4 regions of the Paenibacillus sp. FSL H3-0469 genome follow, and region 2 is predicted to be linked to each of the others. Evidence: riboswitches for the same ligand, from Rfam matches in the RefSeq annotation. Region 2 holds a riboswitch; each other region holds the start of a gene.

The links. Region 2 has a riboswitch for cyclic di-AMP ahead of NSS83_RS20300 (C40 family peptidase). Riboswitches for the same ligand answer to the same signal wherever they lie in the genome.
Region 1: it holds a riboswitch for cyclic di-AMP, as region 2 does, so the genes downstream of both, NSS83_RS03675 (alpha/beta hydrolase) here and NSS83_RS20300 (C40 family peptidase) in region 2, are expected to answer to the same signal.
Region 3: it holds a riboswitch for cyclic di-AMP, as region 2 does, so the genes downstream of both, NSS83_RS09345 (hypothetical protein) here and NSS83_RS20300 (C40 family peptidase) in region 2, are expected to answer to the same signal.
Region 4: it holds a riboswitch for cyclic di-AMP, as region 2 does, so the genes downstream of both, NSS83_RS22600 (hypothetical protein) here and NSS83_RS20300 (C40 family peptidase) in region 2, are expected to answer to the same signal.

The regions. Positions count from the first base shown of each region.
Region 1 is NZ_CP150302.1:879,631-884,666, reverse strand. It holds gene NSS83_RS03680 (TrkH family potassium uptake protein) at 1-1,131, opposite strand, end outside; gene NSS83_RS03675 (alpha/beta hydrolase) at 1,211-2,023, opposite strand; cyclic di-AMP (ydaO/yuaA leader) riboswitch at 2,031-2,163, opposite strand; gene mnhG (monovalent cation/H(+) antiporter subunit G) at 2,161-2,520, opposite strand; gene NSS83_RS03665 (Na(+)/H(+) antiporter subunit F1) at 2,510-2,803, opposite strand; gene NSS83_RS03660 (Na+/H+ antiporter subunit E) at 2,803-3,285, opposite strand; gene NSS83_RS03655 (Na+/H+ antiporter subunit D) at 3,291-4,766, opposite strand; gene NSS83_RS03650 (Na(+)/H(+) antiporter subunit C) at 4,763-5,036, opposite strand, start outside.
Region 2 is NZ_CP150302.1:4,595,872-4,600,907, reverse strand. It holds gene NSS83_RS20315 (M1 family aminopeptidase) at 1-886, shown strand, start outside; gene NSS83_RS20310 (hypothetical protein) at 896-1,729, shown strand; cyclic di-AMP (ydaO/yuaA leader) riboswitch at 1,942-2,080, shown strand; gene NSS83_RS20305 (C40 family peptidase) at 2,138-2,566, shown strand; cyclic di-AMP (ydaO/yuaA leader) riboswitch at 2,954-3,096, shown strand; gene NSS83_RS20300 (C40 family peptidase) at 3,101-3,592, shown strand; gene NSS83_RS20295 (GNAT family protein) at 3,874-4,359, shown strand; gene NSS83_RS20290 (cytochrome c) at 4,486-4,842, shown strand; gene NSS83_RS20285 (4a-hydroxytetrahydrobiopterin dehydratase) at 4,974-5,036, opposite strand, start outside.
Region 3 is NZ_CP150302.1:2,109,794-2,114,829, forward strand. It holds gene NSS83_RS09335 (alpha-galactosidase) at 1-962, shown strand, start outside; gene NSS83_RS09340 (SPFH domain-containing protein) at 1,145-2,575, opposite strand; gene NSS83_RS09345 (hypothetical protein) at 2,594-3,148, opposite strand; cyclic di-AMP (ydaO/yuaA leader) riboswitch at 3,633-3,815, opposite strand; gene NSS83_RS09350 (TetR/AcrR family transcriptional regulator) at 4,428-5,036, shown strand, end outside.
Region 4 is NZ_CP150302.1:5,125,775-5,130,810, forward strand. It holds gene NSS83_RS22590 (family 43 glycosylhydrolase) at 1-1,423, shown strand, start outside; gene NSS83_RS22595 (hypothetical protein) at 1,538-1,744, shown strand; gene NSS83_RS22600 (hypothetical protein) at 2,268-2,723, opposite strand; cyclic di-AMP (ydaO/yuaA leader) riboswitch at 2,858-3,027, opposite strand; gene NSS83_RS22605 (hypothetical protein) at 3,263-4,594, opposite strand; gene NSS83_RS22610 (glutaredoxin family protein) at 4,702-4,944, opposite strand; gene ytxJ (bacillithiol system redox-active protein YtxJ) at 4,941-5,036, opposite strand, start outside.

The sequences.
Region 1 (5,036 bases), 3.7 Mb from region 2:
ATATTCAGTAATTGTTAATAAAAAGGTTGCTCCAAGAACAAGGCCTAAGGAGATGGTCATTACAGCCAGTGATCTGAAAATAAGATCTTGAGGTATCCGTTTTTTTAGCAGCTGCACATCAGCATTCCCCTTGATGGTTGAGAAGATGCTTAATATGAGTACCGCAAAGGTGGTCGTCTTGATCCCCCCGCCTGTCGAGCCTGATGAAGCTCCTATGAACATCAGAAAGATCATAAAGAACTGGGACGCCGGTAACATCGCACCAATATCAATGGAGTTGAAACCCGCTGTGCGGGTAACCACTCCCTGGAAATATCCACCCCAGATTCTTCCCCCCCATGTGAGTGTACCAAATGTTCTGGTATTAAAAAGCTCAAAGACAAATATGACCAGAAACCCTGCAAAACAAAGCACTCCTGAAGTGATTAGCACGATTTTTGTGTGAAAAGACAGAGCCTTCCAGCTTCTCTTGCGGTATAGATCCAGAATCACAATAAATCCAATTCCACCAATGATAAATAAAAATGAAATGACAATATTGACTAACGGATCACCAACATACCGGCTCAGACTATCCGACCATAATGAAAAACCTGCGTTATTAAAGGCCGAGATGGAATGGAAAATTCCATAATATAGGGCTTTGGCAACACCCAGGTCATTCGCCCACCGGATGGTCAACAACAATGCCCCAAGAGTTTCGAAGATAAATGAGATTAGTACAATGCTTAGTGATAGCCGGACGACCCCTTGTGTTTCAATGGAGTTCGAAGATTGCTGGATGAGTAAACGCTCCTTCAGCCCAATCTTCTTCCCCAGAATTACGGCAATTAGAACACTGAACGTCATGAATCCTAATCCTCCGATTTGAATGAGGAGCAGGATAATGATTTGTCCAAAGTTGGAAAAGTCGGTTCCTGTATCCAGCACCACCAATCCAGTGACACACACAGCTGAAGTTGAGGTAAACAATGCATTTAGCCATCCCACACTAGTTCCGGTGGATGAAGATACCGGTAAGGACAACATAATTGTCCCCAGAATGATGGTTACAGCAAAACCTAAAAGAATAATTCTTGATGAGGTTAGACTGAGTTTTCGAGTAAACCAAAGGTACCTTTTTGTAAACATATCACTGGCTCCTGTAATGATTCTTTTCGTAAATAAACAGCGCTGCGTCACCTTCAAGGGTGTGTGTCCAGTGAGAGTATCAGCCAGGTAGCTCTTGTTGAAAACACTGTTGATCCTTTAGATAATCGAGCAAAAGCCGGTTAAATAATTGCGGTTGACATAGGTGACTAGGATACATGGCATTCTCGATGATCGCTAAATGAGCTTTGGGATACTTAGCCGCTGTTTTTTTAACTTGCTCTAACACCCGCTCATTGTGATTACCTGACACGATCAGCACCGGAATTTGCAGCCGCAGCGCAAACCCGTAACCGTCCGAATACTTCAACGCCATGCGTTGCTTAATCCATTCTGTCGTCCGTTTATGCATAAGCTCTTTTCTCAAGATATGGTAAGCCAAGAGCCACCTGTGATAGGTGATACGTAAAGGCTTGATAAACATTTCAGCAGGGAGATAATGAGAAATCCAGGCACAGAACTGCAACGCTTCTTTCAACTTACTTCCGCTAGCAGAGTAATCACCTTGAAAATAACTATCCACCAAAATCATGGTAATCACCCGCTCAGGGAATAGATAGGCGAACTTCTGGGCAAGTATAGCTCCACTGGAGCAGGCTACAATTACAATCTTTTCTACATCCAGCTTATCTAATAATGCCTTTAGATCCTCAACTTGAGTGTCTACGATCCGGCCAATCTCAACATTCATCTTCCCTGACAGCCCGTTTCCTCTTAGATCATAGACAATTACTTTCGCGCGCTTACTGAAATATTCCGCCTGTGGTTCAAAAAGATGGTGGGAGGTCGAATAATCATGGATAAAAACGATGGGCAGACCGCTACCCGATATCTCATAATACAAGGTTGTTCCGTTGACATCAACAATAGGCACTGCAGGATTCCCCTCTCATGAACGCTTACGGGGTTAGCTGACGGATTCGGACCTGAGTAGCCCTACTCGATATTCTCGAGATTCACCCCGGAACTTTTGGTTCCCCCGTTTCCTTTACAGGAATTCAGCGGCAAATATCATTTCTCAGATTGCTCCTTACTTCTTTCCTTATGGGTCAGCAGATCATCCTGTACGCTGTTTTTCCACAAGGGAACGCCCGAACGGTAGGCCGCCCGGCCATTTAGATGGCCTGCGACCGGCGAAGTGATGAATACAAAAAGAATCGCCAGCAGCAGCTTGACACTGATCTCTCCATCTTTGAACCAAAAGTAAAGGAAGCCGCCGCCCAGTAAACATAACACCCCGAACGTTGCGCTTTTGGTGGCCGCATGTGAACGCAGATAGACATCGGGCAGCCGGATCAGGCCAAAGGCACTGATGCCGCAAAAAATGGCGCCCAGCACCACTAGAATCGAGCTAAACAACTCACCTGTCATGCAGTTCCCCTCCTTCTTCCACAACAACCCCACGTTCGATATACCTTGCGAGTGCAGTGGTTCCAATAAACGTCAGAATACCTATAACCAGAATTACCTCAAGAAAATTGCGGGTATCCAGCAGCATACTAATGACAGTAATCATAGCCAGTACATGAATGCCTATCGTATCTAGGGCGGCCACCCTATCCGAACGGGTAGGTCCTTTCAGAAGCCGGAACAGGCACGCGAGTATGGCCATTCCCAGAATGATCAATGCGGTAGTTAATAGTACGGAGACCATCAGCGGGTCACCTCCATGATCACTTGTTCGAAATTACCCCGGATCTGCTTCACCATTTCCTCAGCATCTTTGATGTCAATGGCATGAATAAATAGGGTCTTCCCATCCCTCGACACATCAAGGGTCAGCGTGCCAGGAGTCAGACATATTAGACAAGACAACAGTGTAACTTCCCAGGCTGAGGTTAACGCCGTCTCATAGGCGAATATTCCAGGGCGGATCGCCAGCTTCGGACGAAGAATATGATAAATTACCACAAAGTTCGAGATGGTCAATTCGCGGATAAAGATCAGCAGCAGCTTGAATATGGACCATAGGCGTTTTAAATAAAATGGCCGGGCCTGAGGCTTGGATCTTCTGAATAACAGCAGCATCCCTATGCCGAGCAGAAACCCGATAAGAAAAGTGGCGCCGGAGCTGCTATTATTGATTGCCATCCACAATAAAGCAACTAACAGATTAAACAAGAATTGTAGAGCCATTATATCTACTCCTTCAGTATGGCTTGAATGTATTCCGCAGGTGAAGCCAGAACCTCTCCGGCCTGTGCTACATAGGCATATAGAGCATCTGCTCCAATACCCATTGCAATGACAAGCACAAGCAGTGCAGCGGCGACAGCAGAAGCTCTCTTCAGGTTCACAGCAGGCAGTTCTCTCTCAGGTTCATTTCCCCAGAAGGCCAGCCTGAACATCTTGATTAAGGAATACAGCACCATAAAGCTTGAGCCGAGACCGATCAGAGACAGTGTCAGCATACCGGCATCCAAAGCTCCGCGGATGATCAGCAGCTTTCCGGCAAAACCGCTCAGCGGCGGAATCCCTACCAATGCAAGAGCCAGGATGAAGAACATCCAGCCCAGCAGCGGATATTTTTTGATCATGCCTCCCATACCACTCAAACGATCTGTTCCTGCTGCGGAGATGATTAATCCGCCCAGTATAAACAGGAGCCCTTTAGCCAGCATATCGTGAAGCAGATAGAAGATGACTCCGTTCAGCGAATCCCCGGTACCTGCAGCAAGCCCGAAAGCCACAAATCCGACACTAATAATGACATTATAGTTAAGAATCCGAGTGATATCCTTGTAGGCCACTGCCCCAATGCTGCCCAGAATCATGGTTGCCGCAGCCATCCAGGCGATCAAGCTATGCGTGAGACTGGTATCATTCACAAACATCAGGGTGAACGTGCGGATAATGGCATATAGTCCTACTTTGGTAAGAAGAGCACCAAATAGTGCTCTGATCGCCGAAGGCGGTGCGCCGTACGATCCTGGGAGCCAATAGAACAGGAACAGCCCCGCTTTTAAGGAGAATACGATTAAAAAAAGTACAGCAATTACGTTCAATATGCCTCCTTGCCCCGCTTCAGCAATCCGCTGTGACAAATGCGCCATATTCAGCGTCCCTACAGCCGCATACAGATACGCTACGGCTGCTACAAACAACGTTGACGACACAATATTGATCAGCAGGTATTTCGCCGTCTCCCGTAACTGCAGCTTGGTCCCTCCCAGGGAGATAAGGGCATATGAAGAAATCAGCATCACCTCAAAGAAGACGAACAAGTTGAAAATATCTCCTGTAAGGAAAGAGCCGTATACCCCGACCAGCAAAAAATGAAAGAAAGTATAATAATAATACCGCTCCCTCTGCTCTCCAATGCTGCTGAAGGAATAGAGCAATATGGCGAAGCTTACGATGGAAGCCATCATCACCATTAGTAAAGCGAACATATCTCCAACAAATACAATTCCGTAAGGGGGTACCCACCCTCCCATTTGTAAGGTCAGAATGCCATCAGCATGTACACGTGTAACCAGCAAGGCTGTACTAAGGATAGTAAGGATACCGCTAACTACGCTAATCCCCCGCTGAAGGCGTATCTGCTCTTTGAATAGAATCAGAATCACTGCTGTACATAACGGAATCAGAATAGGCAGAACCAGAAGGTTATTCATTCCTTGGCCTCCTTGATACTGTCGATTTCATCCGTACCTAAGGCCTGATAAGAGCGGTAAGCAAGCACGAAATAGAAGGCAGTTACGCCGAAGCTGATCACGATAGAGGTCAGGATCAGAGCCTGCGGCAGCGGGTCGACATAAGTCTCCTCATTACCCAGCACAGGAGCTGCCCCCCGCTTGAGTCCGGCCATGGTCAGAAGCAGCAGATGTACACCATGCGTCAGTAAGGAGGTTCCCAGGACAACCCGCAGGAGGATTTTGGACAAA
Region 2 (5,036 bases):
AGCCGGAGGAATGGAGTATCCGACCCTGATTACCGCCTTCGGCGCCACGGATACTTCACCAGGCACTTCCCTGGAGCGCACAATCATCCACGAGATCGGGCACCAGTATTTCTACGGTCTGGTGGCCAGTAATGAATTCGAAGAAGCCTGGCTTGATGAGAGCTTTACCTCTTATGCCGAAGACCGGCTGATGGAACAGGAATATGGTGTTGTCTCTAGCCTCCCGCTGCAGTCCAGCCTGGTGTCCTCCTCACAGCCCCTTAAGCTGGAGACCTGGAAATATACTGGTGATGATGCCTACACACGCAATGTGTACATTCGCGGCAAGCTGGTGCTGAAGGATATCGAACGGATCGCGGGGACCAAGAATATGGATGCCATCCTCGCCGCTTATGCCCGCAAATACCGCTTCCAGCATCCGTCCACCGCCGACTTCCAGAAGGTTGTGGAGAAAGTGACCAAGCAATCCTGGCAGACTTATTTTGAACGGTATGTCTATAGCGGGGGTGCACCCGACTTCGCAGTTGATGATATCAGGCTCACGGTCAAACCGGACAACAGCGATGGCGGGGGCAGCCGCTATAGCGCTGTGGTCGATGTAAGCAATAAGGGCAGCCTGTACCCCGATGTTCCCGTTAAATTCACCTTCGCAGACGGGTACACTGTGCAGCAATACTGGAATGGCGAGGGTAAGGCAACCTCCTTTGAGTTAGCATATAAAGCGCCGCTGGTCTCCGCAGAGATCGATCCGGGGCATTCCATTCTGCTGGAGAGCAGGCATCTAAATAATTTCAGAATGGCGGAGCTCGAGCCGCGTACACTCTCCCGCTGGACGCTTAGCGCATCTGCTCTGCTTGAAACCCTGCTCGGAACTCTTGTCTGGTGAGGTGAAGGAATGGTGAAAAGTTCAATTGCCCGCGGTTGGATCAGCATGAAAGAGCAGTTCTATATACTGATTCTGCTATTTATCTACCGGCTGTTCTGGGGATATTTCCTGTACAAATTCATTAAAAGCGCGGTTGTCCCTGTCCTGCTCCGCTACCCGGATGCAAATGCCGGCGGCAGCGGAATAGGCAGGCTGCTGTATTATATCGAAGGGCAGACCGCGCTGCACACCGACCCTGCCGTCCAGCACTGGCTATGGATGCTGCTGGCGCTGACAGTGCTAAGGCTGCTGGTGACTCCCTTTATCCGTGCAGGGCTGCTGCACGAGCTTCACCAGGAGCGCGACGGAGCGCGGGGACTGTTCTTTTTTCCCGGAATGAGAAAATATGGGCTGCCGGTGCTGATGTTCAGCCTCGCTGAATGGGCGCTAACCCTCCTGCCGCTCTATTGGCTGCTTCCGCGTATGTACCGTCATCTGCTCAGCGGCGTTCTCGATGTACAGCTCCTGCTCAGGCTGGTGCCTTATGTAATGGGCTGGCTGCTCTATCTCTTCCTTGTCCGCAAGCTTCTGCTCTATATGCAGTTCGGCTATACCGCAGGTACCGGCATGTTCTCCTCGCTGCTAATCTGCCTGAAGGTGCTGATGCCTTCGATCGGTATTTCCGTCATTCTGGGGGCGGGAAGCCTGGCCGTAATTCTGCTCTGCAGCGCCTCTGCTCTGTTCTATCCCGGATTGCCGGCACTTATGCTCCGCCAGGCAGCTCCGCTGCCCTCCACGCTGTTGAATATGTGGGGAATCGCTGCCCAGTATCACCTCTGGTCCAGTAAATCATTTCCACAATAATAAGCTGCTGAAGCGGCATACTAAAGAGAGTCACAGCCCCTTATCAGGGAGCAGGACTCTTTTTTGCTTGAACCGGAGGACAAAAGCATTTGCAAAAGGCTAAATCCTCTGATACAATGATGGCTGTACTAGTAGTAACAAACTTGTAATATTTAAAGCAAAATCTTCCGTAACTATTGCAATTTAATCAATGCCGATAAGTCACTGTTCTGGTGCACAAAACGCCGAATTCCCTGCACCGGGAAGTGGGGGAACCATATTTTGGGTGAATTGATCTCGCTTTAGAGGGGTCATAGGGGAACCTTCTACCGAATCCTTAAGCTAACCTCGCAGGCCCTGGAAGGAGTACATCTTTTGATTAGTCAGAATTTCAAGAAAAAATGCACCGCAGCAGCACTAGGTCTTGTGATGGTATTCACACTCGGAGCAGGCAGTGCCTTCGCAGATTCCAAAATGGATACTGTGATTTCAAAAACCATTGGGACATCTTATAAAACCGGGGGCACAACCACCAGCGGCTTCGACTGTTCCGGATTTACCAAGTATGTATTCAAAAATGTCGGGCTTACCTTGCCCCGTACCTCCAAAGCACAGTACAAAGTTGGAACAAGTGTATCCAAGAGCAATCTGCGTTCCGGTGATCTCGTGTTCTTCAATACCCTGGGTAATGGAGTGTCCCATGTCGGTATTTATGTTGGAAACGGGAAGTTCGCACAGTCCTCAAGTTCACGTGGTGTAACCATCAGTTCGATGAGCCAGTCCTACTGGGCCAACCGTTACGTTGGCGCCAAACGAGTAATGAGCACAACAGCCTACCAAGCTGTCGCTTACGATTGAACCCTTGAAGCATACCCCGAATATTTCCGCCTCTAACAACTAAATGTAACTTATACGAGCCCGGGATGATTATTGCCGTAATCATTTCCGGGTTTTTCCTTTTCCTTATTCTACCTTTTACCCGAATCCACAGCCTTGAAACAGCATTTTATTGCAAAAACAAAGAAAAAATCATATAAAATAATCCCTGCGCATAGATATGAGTCTTTCGAAAGGGCTATAACTCTAAAAAACAGCAAAAAAGATGCATTAATATGTTATAAGTGATTGCCAAGCGCATTAGTCTTTGTTACAATTATCGCAGTGAGCTTTTAGTAACATTTTTGTAATTATTGAATCGCTTTTAACAAAGGTTTTGTCATGTATTGAATGAACCGCTAATCCTAATCAACAGTCGTGCCGAGTTCCCTAATGAATTAGGGAAACGGGGGAACCACTTTGGGTGAATTGACCTCCTATTCTAAGAGGGGTCATAGGGGACCTTCAACCGAACCCTTAAGCTAACCTCGTAGGCATTGGAAGGGGTATTTACTTTTGAAGAAGAAGCTAGCAGCCGCAGTACTAAGCTTGTCCATTATCTTCACCATCGGAGCAGGAAGCGCTTTCGCGGATTCCAAAATGGATAAAGTGATTGACAAAGCCATCGGAACCAAATACGTGTCCGGCGGTACATCAACTAACGGGTTTGATTGCTCCGGATTTACAATGTATGTTTTTGATAAGATCGGCATTAACCTGCCCCATCAATCCGGCTCCCAGTATCAGATGGGCACTGCCGTGTCCCGTGACGAGATGAGACCGGGCGATCTTGTATTCTTTAATACCAATGGTAAAGGCGTGTCTCATGTCGGTGTTTATGTCGGTGACGGCGAATTCGCCCATGCCTCTTCCTCACGTGGTGTAACCATCAGTTCGCTGAGTGACAGCTATTACGTCAACCGTTACGTTGGCGCCAAACGAATCATGAGTACAGATGCTTACAAGAATGTAGCTTCGGATTCCCAAGACAATGATGATGTACAATAATCCTTTGTAACCAAACGCTCTTTTCCGAGATTTTTGCCGAAATCTTGGAGAAGGGCTTTTTTTTGTCTATAAAATTACTTACCCGCCTCTATATTTGTAAAACACCGATTCTGAACTTTCGGAAAATAATTATTGGCGTTTGTCAAGTTTCTGCATTTCCGCAAGGAATTTGCGTCGAAACTAGCCGTTTTTGTATATAATTAATATTAAGAACAAGCAGAAACGGCTTTGCCGCCTCTTTAAAGGATGGTACCGTTTCGTCTGGAAGGAGGCCTCGCCTAATGATAAGCTCCCCGCTAACCTTTTATGTGGTGCCTATGGAGCCGCAGCATGCCGCTGAGATCTGTGAGTGGAGCTACAAGCCTCCGTATAATATTTACGGCTGGATGTCCTGGGAGCAGATGCAGGCGCTGGGCGTGGAGTTCGGAGACCCGCAGCTGCGAAGTGAGCAATATGTATCTGTAGTGAACGGACAGGGGGATCTGTGCGGCTTCGCCCAGCTCTTTCCGATGGAGGGGGTAGTCCGGCTTGGTGTTGGAATGCGGCCCGAGCTGTGCGGTCACGGCATGGGGCATCTGTTCATGAAAGCTATTGTTCAGGCAGCACGGGCGCGTTACCCGGAGCGTGAGATCGACCTGGAGGTGCTGACCTGGAACCAGCGCGCCATCCGCGCTTACCAGAAATGCGGGTTCACTATAACGGATACCTATGAACGCCGCACTCCGACCGGCAATAAGCCTTTTTATTGCATGGTCTATGAGGAATAGCACCGGAAACAGATTGTTTTGCAAAAAATGGATCATTTGTGTTCATTTTTTTGACACACATACTATGATAACGCTTCACCATCCGCTATAATGGAGTCAGCAGCTTACATGGAGGGACGGATGCAGATGCAGAAATGGATCATGAGCGGTTTGTTTTTTGCCGCCTGTGCCTTTGCAGTAATCTTAATGTTTACCTTACCCGGTAAATCCGAGGTAGCCGAACAGAACAAGCCGACTATGCCGGAAGTTGTGCTGGACGCTGCGGGCGCAGAAGCCACAGTGAAGGCCAATTGTATCTCCTGCCACGGTGACCAGCTTCAGGGCGGGGCGGGACCCAGCCTGCAGCAGGAAGGCGCTTCGCATGACGCAGCTCAGATTTACAGCATAGTCACCAAGGGCCGCGGACAGATGCCTTCCTTCAAAGACAGGCTGGCCCCTGAAGAGATTGCCAATGTAGCTCTATGGCTGGCGGAGAAGAAATAATCCGCATCCTGTACTAACACCATGCTCCTCATTCCAAATGTATAATGCCCGTGACTAGGATAACGAATGATCCTTGCACGGGCATTTCTATTATTCAGATATTCCTGTTGTCTTCATAGGGGCCTTGTCCTCTAGCGGGTCTTCTCGAATGCCTCATTAAATTCATGCGCCTGGCGGAGATCAAGCTTCTCCAC
Region 3 (5,036 bases), 2.5 Mb from region 2:
GCAACCAGCTGATCCTGGATCTCTCCCGCCCGGAGGTATGTGACTATCTGTATGAGACGCTAAGCGCGGTCTTTTCCAGTGCCCCGATCCGCTATATCAAGTGGGACATGAACCGTAACATGACCGAGATTGCATCAGTGAAGGCCGCCCCGGAGCGGCAAAAAGAAACCACCCACCGCTATATGCTCGGCCTGTATAATCTGCTGGAACGCCTGACCTCGCGCTTCCCTGACATTCTGTTCGAGAGCTGCTCCGGCGGCGGCGGCCGGTTCGATCCGGGCATGCTGTTCTATATGCCGCAGACCTGGACCAGCGACAACACCGATGCGGTGGAGCGCCTGGCGATTCAGTACGGCACTAGCATCGTCTATCCGGCCAGCAGCATGGGCGCGCATGTATCTGACGTTCCGAACCATCAGGTAGACCGCATTACTTCCCTCGCTACGCGCGGCGATGTGGCGATGAGCGGTAACTTCGGCTACGAGCTGGACCTCACCAGGTTCACCGAAGCCGAGAAGGACCTGGCCGCCCGGCAGATTGCCCAGTACAAGGAAATCCGCAAACTGGTGCAGCAAGGGGATATGTACCGTCTGCTAAGTCCGTTCGAGGGCAGCGGTGAGACCGCCTGGATGTTCGTCAGCGAGGACAAGACCGAGGCCTTCGTCGCTTACTTCCGTGTACTCGCGAGACCTAATCCGCCAATCTCGCGCCTTACGCTCAAGGGACTGAATCCGGAGCTGGATTACGTCATCGAGACCGGGGCTGCCGGCAGCAACGAGCATGTCCACGGCGGCGCTGAAGCTGCTGCGGCAGCTGGAGGCGATAGCTCCGGTCCGTTCCAGACGGCCTTTGACGGTACACCGCTCGGCGGCGACCGCCTGATGCGCATCGGCCTTGTAGTCTCCGACCTGCGCGGAGATTACGCAAGCTGCACTTACCGCCTGAGAGCGGTGCAGCGCTGATCTACAGCTTGCTTTTCATTATAAGGCTGCTGCTTCGTACAGCTTCGTACTGCTTAAGGCATACCACAGGCGTCAGCCTCCTTTTGGAGATTGACGCCTGTTTTTTTGGTGGAGAGATGCAGTCAGGAAGGCGGCTTTGCTGCCGGTTCATTAACTACTTACTACCTCCCCCTATTCCTCATCTACTCCTGTCCATGTTCATGATCCCGGCCAAATAACCCGCTGAGCGCCTCTGTTACGTCCATGCCGGTAAGTGTCTTGGTCAGCTCAGGCACCTGGGCCATGATTTTGGCGATATCGCCGGTAATTTTGTTCACGCCAGAGGAAGCGCCGTCCTGAGAGATGACCGTGATCTTGTCTACCTTGGCTAGCGGGGAGGCGATTTTCTCAGCCAGCTCCGGCAGGATTTTCAGAAATTCCACGGTCAGGGCAGCTTGAGTGAACTGTTTGTACGCCTCAGCCTTCTTCTGAAGTGCTCCCGCTTCCGCCGCTCCGGCGAGCTGTACGATCTCTGCATTCGCCTTCCCTTTTGCCAGCTCCGCCTCTGCTGTTGCCAGTCCGCGCTTGGTTGTGGTAGCTGCCTCGGCTTCCGCCTCCAGAATCTGCCGCTGCTTGGCGGCTTCTGCTCTCATGATCGTCGCCTGATTCTCCGCCTGGGCAGGCTTGATTACCGTCGCCTCCAGCTCCTTCTGCTTCAGCTCGACCTCAATCTCCCGGACTGTGCGGTTGGCTTCGGCCTCCATCTGAGTGATTTTCACCTGTTCCGTAACCAGTGACTGCTTGATCTTGTTCTGCTGCAATTCGTACGCCAGATCCGCTTGCGCCTTCTTCACCTCGGTCTCCAGCTTGAAATCCGCCTGCTTAATATTCAGCTCCTTCTCGAACAGGGATTCCTTCGCACGGGCGGCGGTTCCCGCTTCTATGGTCGCCTGATGGGCATTGGCTTTGGCAATGGAGGATTCCTTCTCCGCTTCGGCCTGCTTGATCTGAATGTCGCGTTCGGCTTCGGCCTTGGCAATACTGGCGTCGCGGCGGATACGCTCAATCTCGGGCACCCCCATATTGTCGATGTACCCTTTGTCGTCGGTAATCTTCTTGATGGTGAAGCTGACCACCTCCAGCCCCATTTTGTCGAGATCCTCTGAGCAGGTCTCCCGCATCTTGCTGTTGATTTCGTCTGGGGTCTTGAGTATGGATTCTACACTGAGCTGGCCGATGAGGCCGCGCAGATGACCCTCCACCGAATGCAAAATAATCGTCTCACGGTCCTCTTCCGGCCGGTCAATGAACTGTTCACTGGCAGTGAGAATCGCGGTTGGATCGCTTTTAATCTTAATTTGGGCGACTGCCTCCAGGTTCAGCTTGATGCCTTGACGAGAGAACATGGCCTGCGCCGGGATAACATCGAAGCTCATCAGCATCATGGAGATGGTTTTATTGTTCTGAAAGCCGGGGATGACGAACGTCCCGCCGCCCTGAACCACTCTTTTGCCGCCGAGACCGTATACGATCATGGCCTGATTGGGCGGAACCTTTTTATACGCGGTCACAATACTGGTTAACGCCAGCAGAATCACTACAACAATAGCTCCGGTTACATATAAAATTAACATTTGCTCCGACACTCCCCGTTAGTTATGTTCCATTTCCCGTTCGAACAGAGTGACCGCTGCGATCCCCTTATCCGTCTTCACAATAATCACCCGGTCGCCCCGCAGCAGCTGCTGGCCGGATTCCGCCCGCACGCCGATGGAGCGCATGGTCCCGTGCAGCACATACTTCATCTCTCCCACAGCCCCATCCGCTGCGGCGATGCTGATATACCCGAGCTGGCCGGCCGGATCATAATCCAGTTCACTCATACTGCTGTCATACCGGGTCATCACCCGTGCCAGCACGGTGTAGAGCAGAATGCCCGGCAGCAGGGCAATCAAAGTACAGACCAGCACTACGGCAAGCAATTGCATCCCGCTGTAATTGACAAGCATATACCCCGTGCCGCCCCAGACGGTGACAAACACCATCAACGGAAGAATCGGCAGGAAGCCCGGTCCACCCGCATCCCCGCCCCCGACATGCAGGTGGCCTGCCAGACCATGTCCATGAATGCTGCCGCTGAGGATAAGCAGGAGGCCCACCCAGAAGCAGACGATAAATACAGTAACGATGGTAACCCCTCCTTTCAATGTAATGTGATGATGCATTAGCTGACTATTTGGGTGATGCGGAAACAGACTAATGTGGTACATACAAGACTAATTCGTATTTAAATTGACTAATTAATGTTGTTATATGATTTAATTGTGCTTCTCTCCGTCACTATTTCCTTTAATTTTCACTTTAGGCTGCTTGGTTAGTAGGGGCTGAGACGCAACTTGGCATTGCCGGGATTCAGGTGCACTTGTGCTCTTCATTTGCTCGTTTAGCCAACATTGCCGGGATTCAGGTGCACTTGTGCTCTTCATCCTCCCACTTTCCTCTGCATTTGAGGGATTAATCCCTCTCATTTCCACCTCCAGCCCATTTTCAGCGCAATCTGAGGGATTAATCCCTCTCATTTCCGCATCCAGCCCATTTTCAGCGCAATTAGTGGGATTTATCCCTCTCCTGCACAACAAAAAGACCACAGCAGCAGGGCTCTCCGTGGTCGGTTAATCGATCATGGCGCTCATCCTCTCTCTTCGAGGCTTACGGGGTTAGCTGACGGATTCGGACAGCGAGATTGCCCTACCTCACCAGAGCCATAGTAGCACGCTGGCAAGGATTCACCCCGGGTACTCAGCAGCCCATCCTTAAGCCGCCTGCACCAGTTGGTTCCCCCGTTCCCGTTACGGAATTCAGCCATTTCAAGAACAGTGTCATTTCATTCGGTTGTTGATTGAATCTTACGCCTGCAGCCATTTAATGTAAAACCTCACGGATGACAAAAGAAGCCAAAATTGCTGTCCCTTCGCGAATGAAGGCGCATTCTTCAGCTCTGCTCTTATCCGCCCGGGGATTTGCTCGCGCTATCGTCTGTTTACACCAACATTACTCATCCTCTCACTTACTCACCTACTCACTTACTCACCTAGTCATCTACTCATCTACTCATCTACTCACCTACTCACCTACTCACCTACTCACCTACTCACCTACTCACCTACTCACCTACTCATCTACTCATCTACTCATCTACTCATCTACTCACCTACTCATCTACTCACCTACTCATCTACTCACCTACTCATCTACGTACCTACGCACTTACTCGCCTACTCCACCATTTCTCATTATCCTCACAATGACTTCCTCCTAACTCATCCCTCATCCCCCACCTTTTTTCTCCAGCTCATTATTACAAATTTAAAACATTCACACTTCCGTCACTCGATGCTCATTGTGCAATCTTTCCCTTTGAGCAATAATAGAATCTATAGATTCTATAGCGCCTTTAACTTTTGAAGAAAGGAGGAACGTTGAAATTTGAATTCGAAACTGAATTTGCGGGACAAAAAAAAGGAAGCCACCTCCTACGCCTTAGCCGTAGCGGCCTTCGAGCTTGCGCTTGAGCATGGCATGGACGGCTTCATTGTCGACGATGTTGTTCAGAAGGCCGGGTATTCCCGGCGGACTTTTGCGAATTACTTCTCCTGTAAAGAAGAGGCAGTCGCTGCCTACTTCATTGGCATTATTGCTGTCCAAGAGAAAGAGGAAGAAAATAACCCGCTGGCTGCTCTGCCGCCCGATGCTACACCGCTCGATGCCCTGTACAATCTGCTGAAGCTGCAATTCACCTCGGAGTTCCTGCATAAGCTGCGGCAGTTCGTCTCTTTGGCGAATCAGTATCCGTCTCTGGAGCCTTACATTCTCAATGTCTTTCGGCATTTGCAGATCACCGCCCAGGACACGCTGGAGCAGTTCACCCGTGGACGGTATGCCGATGGATATACCCACCTGCTGGTAGGTGCCGTCTATGGGGCCTTCGTGCCTATCTTGGACGGACGGCTGAATGTCATGCTGCCGGGCGAACAGCTGAGTGAAGGCTCCGATGCCATGCTGTTTGAACAATACCTGAATTCCATGTTTGCTTAT
Region 4 (5,036 bases), 530 kb from region 2:
TGATTCTAGGGCGAACCGGTACTGGTTAGCCTATTCGCATATGTTGAACATGGCAGGCCGTGAATTCAACTCGGATTCCTATTCCATGTGGGCAGAAGATATCCATGGACCCTGGTCGGAGCCCATCTATCTGACATCCATAGGCTTCGATCCGGCGCTCTTCCACGATGAAGATGGCAAACACTATGTGTCCATTCTTGAATGGGAGACCCGTGAAGGGTATCAGGCACCTGGACATATTGTGATCGCTGAATTTGATTTGAATGAGGGTAAGCTGGTTGGACAATGGCACCGGGTGACGCAAGGCTTCACCAGCCGCGGCTGTGCTGAAGCACCGCAGATCTATAAATATAGAGAGATGTACTATCTTTTATTAGCTGCGGGCGGAACTGGCTATGCTCATGGTGTGGAGGTGGGACGTGCGGAAAATATTTTTGGTCCCTATGAGCCGCATCCGTCGGGAGAGCCGATCATCACCTCCTCGCCGCGCCATCTATTTTCACTTGGCAATCCGGATGCCGGGCATTTTGAGATGTATAATCCAAGTTCAATTATGCAAAAAGCAGGTCACGGCTCATTAGTGCAAACTCAAACAGGCGAATGGTATATTGCTCATCTCATGTCACGGCCTGTGGAAGGAACGCTTTTGAATCCATTAGGCCGTGAAACCTCTATTCAAAAAATGCATTGGACAGAGGATGGCTGGCTGGAAATGAAGGATGGATCGAATGTAGCGAAAATGGAAGTTGAGGGGATGACAGGTGTTGAATTAGAGGCCGATGGAATCTCTCATGACGTATTTGATGATTTTAATCAGGAGAAATATGATCTTCATTTTCTGACTCCATACCGGGACCAGCAAGCGGCATGGGTGAATACGGTTGAACGTCCGGGTTACTTACGCATTCATGGAGAGAATTCTTTGTTCTCGCAGATCCATCCGGCGATTATGGCCACACGCGCAACTTCCCTTCATTATGAAGTTCAGACCAAGGTGGAGTTTCATCCCGATCATTACTCGGAAACGGCGGGTATGGGGCTATACTATGATTCGAATAATTGGCTGTACGTTCACTTGACCCACTCCGAATTAGAGGGTACCGTTCTATACGTACTTCAGGCCAAGCTGGGACAACGCATTGAGCTAGTCCACCATTACATTCCAGTCCCTGAAGACACAGCGGAGTTGAAGATAATTTATCATTCAGGCATCGCGAGTATCCTTTACCGCTTCGGAGATAACGGGGATTGGCAAGCTTTTGTAGAAAACATTGATGTACTCTATCTGTCGGATGAAGGCGTGAACGGGGAGCCGGGGGAGATTGGCGGATTTACAGGCTTGTTCAATTTCATCGGTTCCGTTGATGCCCACCAGCATGACTCCTTCGCTGATTTTGACTACTATGGAGTGAAGAATTACTAGCCAAGGACGCCATACGTTCTTCCGCCCGGGTGTGCCCGGAGCCGTGGTGAACTGGTGAAAACGCCGGAGATGGTGTACCTTAGTAGTATTAGTCTTTAGGAGTGGTGAAGTGTTGTGAAGAAAAGTAGACAAACCCCCTTGCTGGTCGCGGCTTCTATCCTGCTGATTATTATCAGCAGCCTAATCCCGTCGGATCAATCGGCTTGGCTGGGGGCGTTACAGACCCTTATGCTGGGAGCCGGATTGCTCGGCTGCTGTATGGCCTTTTGGCGGTTTGCCAAGGGCGGTAAGGGTGGTAAGAGTGGGAAAGGCAAGAGCTGAGTTCTAGGTAATGGACGGTTGGCGAAGACAGGATCAGTTCATGGGATGGTTGAGCTATGTAAGGTGAGCCAGGCACAGTATGGGTGCGTGCTGGTGCTGAGAGTCAAGGACGAAGTCGCGGCGGATGCTGCGGCTTTATTTGATAGATAAGAATTTATATGTTTCGGGGTCCCCGCAAAGTACCTGAGGCATCATCGATGCTAAAGCCCCACTTTGTGGGGGGATGTTGTTTTGTAGGCGGACTCAGAGGCCCTTATTTTGTGAAAAAGACCGATTATCTCCCCGTTGCGGACTGAGAGGACGTTAAGGGGCTGGGTGGAGCGAAAAATTTGGCGGAATGGGTTAAATAAGCGCCTCTCAGTCCGCATGGACTTCAGAATGGTCCCATTTGCCGAAATAGCGGATCTGTAGTCCGCAGCCCGCCCGCCACATCAGACTCCTTCTGCCGCATCCGTATCCTGATTCCGCCACATCCAACTCATTCCGCCGCACTCATTCCTATAGCCCATGCTAATCCCCCGACTCATCCCGCCGAAGGGCGGTGGACCGCAGGCAAGGCCGAATGTGCGGCTGCCATCTGTTCGCGTATTCCTCTTAGCCGGGCCTTCAGCTCGGGAATGCTGCACTCCAGGATCAGGCTGATGTCGGGCAGGGGGAGCTGGATGCCGTACCATAAGGCACTGGCGACATGATCGTCCCATTTAAGCAGGGCAGGAGCGCAGCGGCTACGATCCCGGGTGAGCATGGCACATTGGCGGATGCACTCTCTGTAGGCAGCCGCAGCAGCACCGTCCCCGGAGAGGCTGCCCTTCAGCCATAGTGGATGGAGTGCCACGAAGGTGGCGGTGGTTGCTTGTTCGGCACGGGCGCCTTTTTCCAGCAGCAGACAGCTAAGCGCATAGACGGGCCCGCTATATTGCTGGGTGTAGTGGTTGAATCCGGCAGCAGCTGTTAGTTTGGGCGGTAAGGGGTCAGGCATGTGGTCACGTTCCTTTCTGAATCTATACTGTGCAGTTCATTCCAGTGCGCAAAAAACCGCAGGCAGAGGAGGACCTCTGCCTGCGGTTTTGGGTAACAGGCATAAGACGCCTGGCACAAAAGCTTGGCGGATCAGGGCTCTCTCCTTACGCTTACGAGGTTAGCTGTCGGATTCGGACGGTGAGAGTCGCCCTACCTGCCGGAGACCTGCGCGTGGCATTCTCCTTCGGATTCACCCCAAGTCGGCCAGACGGCCGGATGGTTCCCCCGTTTTCCACATGACGGAAATTCAGCGTGCATGCATTGCTCATTTTCATGAATACACTCATTTGCTTTCAACACGAATCATACACTTTTCGGAGGTGGGTTGTAAAAATGGAAAAGAGTGCTATTCGCCTTATTTTCAGCAAATGGCTGAATGGCTGTGCATAGGGAAGCCAAAACTCACATTTGTAGCAGATTATCTGCCATTTATCTCGCTCAAGCGCTGTTTTTTATTTTTGGCAGACGGCGGTGGGGATGAAGGCCCCTTGTATTAGACTACCACCACAGCGGAACCTTCTGATTCTTCCAGGCAATGATCCGCTTCACCTCACGAACGGTTCCTGTTGTAATCGCATAGTTGCTTCGCTGCGCTGCATGAAGGTCCAGGAAGTGCAGCATCCCTCCATAAGTCCCTACAGCCAGCAGAGTCTCATCCCGATTGACAGCTAAGCCTGAAATAGTGCTTCCGGCATAATAACGCCACAGCTCCCGCCCCTCTGCATCAATGAGCCTCAAGTAGCCATAGGCATCGCCAATCACAACACCATTCTTCAGCGCTGCCGCCGCATACACCCGGGCTTCCTCGTTAACAAGCGGATATTCCTGATCTGCCGGGAGTTCTCCTCCTTCCACATCTTCAAGGGGAACGGCAAGGGTAACGCCATTATAGAAGTGGCAGGAATTGTACCATACGCTATGCTGGTCCTTTGTAAATATTGTATAGTGCGGGTAACTGGATTCCGGATTGAATAGGTGAACCTGCCCTGAAGTTGTGTCATATAAAAGATGATCACTGCCCTGGCTGCCATAGGCAATCCATCTTCCATCCGGAGAGACGGCACCATGCGGCATGTCAATTTCAATATGCTCCAGCTCATCTGCTTTATATTCTTCGAGATCCGGATGCAGCAGCTTCACCTCCCAGGGCTTCTCCTGCGATTGCTGGACCAGGAAAATCCCCTGGCTCGTAACAAGCAATAACGCCCCGCCCCCGTTAAAAGGAATGACCTGCTCCAAGGGTAACGCCTGGTCCAGGCTCTCTATGTCCAAGACGGGAAAGTCCGGGTCCAGTGCTTGAATCGTTCCATTCAGCTCACGCCATGAGAGGGTGGCTACAACTGTACCCTGAAGTGTGCTGTTCATAGAATGCATAATGGTAATCCCCTGAGTTCCGGCGAGCGCATAGAACTGATTATCAGGAGATGCCCCAACCAGGCTATACTCGCCGAATACGGAAATAACATCCTTATGTACAGCCACAACTGCTTTCTTCTCCCAAGGGGTGCCGGTGCTGAATACCACAGCATCATCACTGATGAAATGGATACTGCGGATCGCCTGCATCTCCTTCTGAAAGTGGCCGGAGAGCGGCCACGTTGCCGCCGGCAATTGCGCCCGCAGCTCAGCAATCTCACCGCGCTCATTAGCTCCCCGAATCATCTTATAGATTTTGGCAGCGAGGGCACCGCGTGTATCCTCTGCGGGTTCATTTCCCGCTTTGTCCCAGCCTTCAGTCAGTCCTTTATGTACGAATTGGTTAACGTCGCGCGCATAACGCTGCCCTTCTTCACGCCATTTAGCAGCCTGCTCATCTTGTAGCCAGTTCAATTGATCAGTCCTCCTGTTCCAGATATATATAAATATACATATTTTACATCAATGAATCGCAAAAAAAAGGTGCTGCTCCTCTTGAGAGGAGAGCACCTTTGTGTATATTACAGAACAGCAGCATCCATAAGCTCCTGGAGCTCAGGAAGATTGAAGCCCTTGACTGCGCGGTCCCCGGATACAGTGACTGGAATGCCCATGAAGCCCAGCTTCTCCACTTCCTCCTGATAGACCGAGCTTGTCATCACATCCCGCACCTCGAAGGGAATGCCTTTGCTCTCCAGCAGCTGCTTGACCTGATTGCATTCGCTGCAGCCGTAGGTCGAATAGACAATTACGTTCGCGCTCATTGTTCCACTGCTTCCTTTATCGCTTTTTGGGTAATCTTCCAGTGTGAGGTGTTCCAGCGGACTTCGCTGTCCTCCAGCAGGAAGATTTGCGG